One region of the Borborobacter xinjiangensis genome, then DNA from elsewhere that is predicted to be linked to it. Evidence: predicted binding sites of a transcription regulator. Region 1 holds the regulator's gene; the other holds the start of a gene.

Region 1 (2,399 bases):
CCATCGGCATTGTCACTCCAGGCGAGAGGCCGTTCTGGCTTGGCGCCGACCCCATAACCGATGCGCTGATCGAGTCGGTTCGGGTCGTCGATCCCGACTGTGAGCCGATGTTCCTGAAAAACCGTCCAGCCGTCACCGTGCCGCCGCTCGCCCCCAGCCAGAAAACGCTCTCGGAATCGGCTGATTCTCTCCGTGGTGGCCGACGCATACGTCACCTCGTCGTGCTTCCCGGCGGGCTCGACGAGTAGATCCCTGCCCTTGCAGTCCCCTGGCGTGGCCCAATGACGACGGCACGCTGCCGCCCTCGTGGCTACGGCTCGTTAACCAGTGTGGCGTAATTTAGCGGCTAGAAACTGGCGCAGCCATGCGGGAATTCGAGCGAACAGGGGCATCATGAGGGCGGCGGCGATCCACCAGGCGCCAACTGCGGTAGAAAAGCGCGGCTTTCAACGCGTCCGCGTGAAAATCTATGGCCGCTTCATGCTCGAAGATCGCACGGAACACCCCTGCCAGGTGGTCGATATGTCACCGGGCAATGTCGCGCTGCGTTGCGACCGCATCGGCAACCCCGGCGAAAAAGTCATCGCCTATATCGATCATATCGGCCGCGTCGAGGGGGTCGTGACCCGCACTATGCAAGACGGATTTGCGATGACGATCATCGCCTCCGACCGCAAGAAGGACAAACTCGCCGCACAGTTGACATGGCTTGCCAACAAGCATGAACTCGACCTGCCGGAAGACCGCCGCCATGAGCGTGTCGCACCGCGCAATCCAATGAGCACATTGCAACTCACCGACGGGCGACAATATCAGTGCCGGATCATCGATCTGTCGCTGTCGGGCGCTGCGATCGAAATCAGCGTAAAGCCGGCCCTAGGCGTTCAGGTCACGCTCGGAACGATGCGTGGACAGGTGGTACGCCATTTCGAGGATGGCGTGGCTATCGAATTCGCCGTCATACAGCGGCCGGAATCGCTGGATGCCGAGTTCAGCCGAAGCCTTTCCTGATCTGCGCTCCGAGACGCGTCTCTCTCCCACTTTTCACCGATTTAAACGGTTGCGGAACACAACTGGAACAGATAGTGTTTGTTCCGGGTTTGTTTTTCTTTGATTCTTCGGGGTGGCGATGCTCACGCGCAAACAACACGAGCTTCTCGTCTTCATTCATGAACGCCTGAAGGAGTCGGGCATACCACCCTCCTTCGACGAGATGAAGGAGGCTCTGGATCTTGCTTCGAAATCCGGCATCCATCGGCTGATCACCGCCTTGGAGGAAAGAGGCTTCATCAGGCGCTTGCCCAATCGGGCTCGGGCGCTGGAAGTTCTGCGCCTGCCCGATTCCATCGCGCCCGGTCTTGCGCCGCAACGCGCGAAGTTTTCGCCAAGCGTCATCGAAGGCAGCCTTGGGCGCCGCTCGCCCGAGCCTGCTCGCGGGCCTGTGGCGGAGAACGACGATTCAAACGCCTCCGTTTCGATTCCGGTGATGGGGCGCATCGCCGCCGGCGTGCCGATCGACGCAATCCAGCACAAGACCCATTCCATCTCCGTGCCGCCGGAGATGATCGCCGGCGGCGAACATTACGCTCTGGAGGTCAAGGGCGACTCGATGATCGAGGCCGGCATTTTCGACGGAGATACGGTTATCATTCGCAATGCCAGCACCGCCAATCCTGGCGAGATCATCGTGGCATTGGTGGATGAGGAAGAGGCGACGCTGAAACGGTTTCGCCGCAAGGGCGCGTCAATCGCGCTGGAGGCGGCCAATCCGGCCTATGAGACGCGCATTTTCGGACCGGATCGCGTGAAGGTGCAGGGTAAGCTGGTCGGGTTGATCCGCCGCTACTGAGGGTCTTTCGGCGGCAGGTGCGCCTTCCCTGGTCTCGATTGCGTTGAGGCCAGCCCTTCGCTTCCAGATGACAGGGTGAGATTGCGGGAGCTTCTGCGCCCCAGCTTTTACTCCTTGGAGCGCCATGCGCCCCAATCGACACCCAGGAATTCTTTCGGAAACCGGCTTACACTCTTACGGTCATGCCCTGGCCTCGGCTAATCGCTGGCATCACCGGATACCACTTGAGTGCGTTTACGCGAGACCGGGGCGCTTGGGGTGAGATGTGCTGTTGCTCGTGTCCGTTTATTTGAGCGTCCGACTGTCTCCCGAACTGGTTGTTGCATCTGCATTAGACGCATTTGCCCGCCGAGGCGCCTTTCGGCGGTAGGGCGGCAATCCACGAGCCTCGCGCGAGAAGCGCCGTTGAGTATGCCACGGACGATACGGACGGCTAATGGCAAAGCTGATTTCGGCTCGTGAACCAGTCGCTGCCTCGGATAATTGGATTGCAGCGCTCCCATATCTCGCAAGCTCGCGTTTGGTGACCACCAGCGTCCGACGGTTTTCG
Region 2 (2,399 bases), on a different contig from region 1:
CGCATCGGGGCCGCTTGAAATCGGCCCGGTCAGGGCCACAATCCCAGTCTCGACGACTCAATATCGGATCGGCGACGGGCGGCGCCGTTCGGAGGACTGGAATGAAAATAGATGTCGCTCAGATGTCCAGCCGCCTGGCGTCCGACCATACGCTCAGTGATTACGACTTCTGGCGTGCGCTGAAGACAATAAATAACGAGCTTTATCGCATAGAACGTCTTCGCGAACCTATTCCGATGAAGATGATCTATGCGCGCGCCATCCTGAAGACTGCCCGGAACAAGAGGCGCCCAAATAATATTTGATTCAGTTTTCGCCGGCTGGCCACTGCCAGACGCTTTCCAGCCGCATTGCAGCGGATGCGAGTCCAGGAGATTGCGTTAACCAACAGCCCCGGGTATCCGCAACCGGTTACGCCAGTTTCTCCTTGAAGAACGCTATCGTTCGTTCCCAGGCAAGACCCGCCGCCTGAGCATCGTAGCGGGCTTCCGACGTATCGTTGTTGAAGGCGTGCTGCGCCCCCTCATAAACATAGACCGTAAACTCCTTGCCGGCCGCCTCGAGCGCCGCCTTATAGGCGTCGATGCCGGCATTGATGCGCTCGTCGCGGCCGGCATAGTGCAAGAGCAGCGGCGCCTTGATCTTCGCCACATCCTCTGCCTCAGCCTGTCGGCCGTAATAGGCGACGCCGGCGCTGAGATCCGGCGCGTTGACGGCGAGATCGTTCACCGCGCCGCCTCCCCAGCAGAAGCCGACCGCGCCGACCTTGCCATTGCTGCTCTCGTGCTCTTTGAGGAAAGCGACCGTCGCAACGCCGTTGGCGATCGTCTGGCCGGCATCAAGCTCTTTGAACATGTCGCGCGCCGCATCTTCATCGGCCGGTGTGCCGCCGAGCGGCGACAGGAAATCGGGCGCAAGCGCCAGGAAACCTTCGAGCGCGATGCGCCGGGCGACATCGCGGATATGGTTGTTCAGACCGCGGTTTTCATGAATGACGATGACCGCGCCAAGCTTGCCACTTTGGTCGGCCGGCCGCACCAGATAGGCTTTCACGTCGCCCTTCGCACCTGGATAGGTGATGTCCTCGGCCTTCAGCCGCGCATCGTCTTCGGCAATCATGGCTGCATGTGCCGCATTGGCAGCCAGCAGCGGCGCAATCGCGGCCGCGGCCGCCCCGGAACCGGCGAGCCTGGTCAGCTTGTCCATGAATTTGCGCCGGTCCAGCGACAGATGCGTATATTCGTCATAGGCGTCGATCATCGCTTGCGTGATATGCAGTTCGGTCATCTCGCTCCTCCCAACATTTCGACATCCGAAGAGGATAGGCGCTCGACCTCGACGGTCCAGTCAAGGATCGGTGAAGCGGCCATCGCACATAAATCGACGCGGCGAGCACAAAACCGCAACACTGCTGGTCTTTCGGTGCCGAATCACTACATTCCAAGCTGATGTCAGACTTTCCCGACGACATACCCTTTTTCGACGAGGAGCCGTCTCCACGCGGTGCGCCTGCACCGGCCGGCGCGCCGTCCGGTATTGCCGCGCGTGCCATGGCCGCGCGGCGGCCGCAAGCACCCGACTATCTGAGCGGCTTGAACGAGGAGCAGCGTCTAGCCGTCGAAACCACGGAAGGCCCGGTTCTGGTGCTTGCCGGCGCCGGCACCGGCAAGACGCGCGTGCTCACCACGCGCATCGCGCACATATTGGCGACCGGCCGCGCCTTTCCTTCGCAGATTCTCGCTGTCACCTTCACCAACAAGGCGGCGCGCGAAATGAAGAACCGCGTCGGCCTGCTGGTCGGCGAGGCGATCGAGGGCATGCCCTGGCTCGGCACCTTCCATTCGATCGGCGTGAAGATCCTGCGCCGCCACGCCGAGCTTGCCGGGCTGAAGTCCGGCTTCACAATTCTCGACACCGACGATGTCATCCGCCTGATCAAGCAACTCATCCAGGCCGAAGGGCTCGACGACAAGCGCTGGCCGGCGCGGCAGTTTGCCATGATGATCGACGGCTGGAAGAACAAGGGCCTTGGCCCGTCGGAAATCCCGGAAGGCGACGCTCGCGCCTTCGCCAACGGCAAGGGCCGCCAGCTCTACCAGGCCTATCAGGAGCGGCTGATCACCCTCAACGCCTGCGATTTCGGCGACCTCCTGTGTCATCCGATCCGCATTTTCCGCCAGCACCATGACGTGCTGGCCGAATATCATCGCAAGTTCAAATATATTCTCGTCGACGAGTATCAGGACACCAACACCGCCCAATATATGTGGCTGCGGCTTTTGGCGCAGCGGCCGAAGCAATCGCATCCTGCGGCCGAAAGCCGCGAGCCCGACAGGGCGTCCGAGCCGGTGCGGGGCCCCCGCGGAGGGCCATCGCCGTCAGGCGCGGAACGGCCCGTG

The links. The regulator LexA, encoded in region 1, represses DNA repair genes until DNA is damaged. The targets are predictions, from matches to a motif close to TGTTCNNNNTGTGTTCNG.
Region 2: ACLKMW_RS01015 (ATP-dependent helicase) is a predicted target of LexA. The motif match lies at 1,391-1,408, and genes of this name have one in related genera.

What each region holds. Positions count from the first base shown of each region.
Region 1 is NZ_JBLLVA010000005.1:94,889-97,287, reverse strand. It holds gene ACLKMW_RS08395 (PAS domain-containing protein) at 1-248, shown strand, start outside; gene ACLKMW_RS08390 (PilZ domain-containing protein) at 394-1,011, shown strand; gene lexA (transcriptional repressor LexA) at 1,130-1,849, shown strand; gene ACLKMW_RS08380 (ComEC/Rec2 family competence protein) at 2,135-2,399, opposite strand, start outside.
Region 2 is NZ_JBLLVA010000001.1:219,066-221,464, reverse strand. It holds gene ACLKMW_RS01025 (hypothetical protein) at 102-305, shown strand; gene ACLKMW_RS01020 (dienelactone hydrolase family protein) at 412-1,287, opposite strand; gene ACLKMW_RS01015 (ATP-dependent helicase) at 1,449-2,399, shown strand, end outside.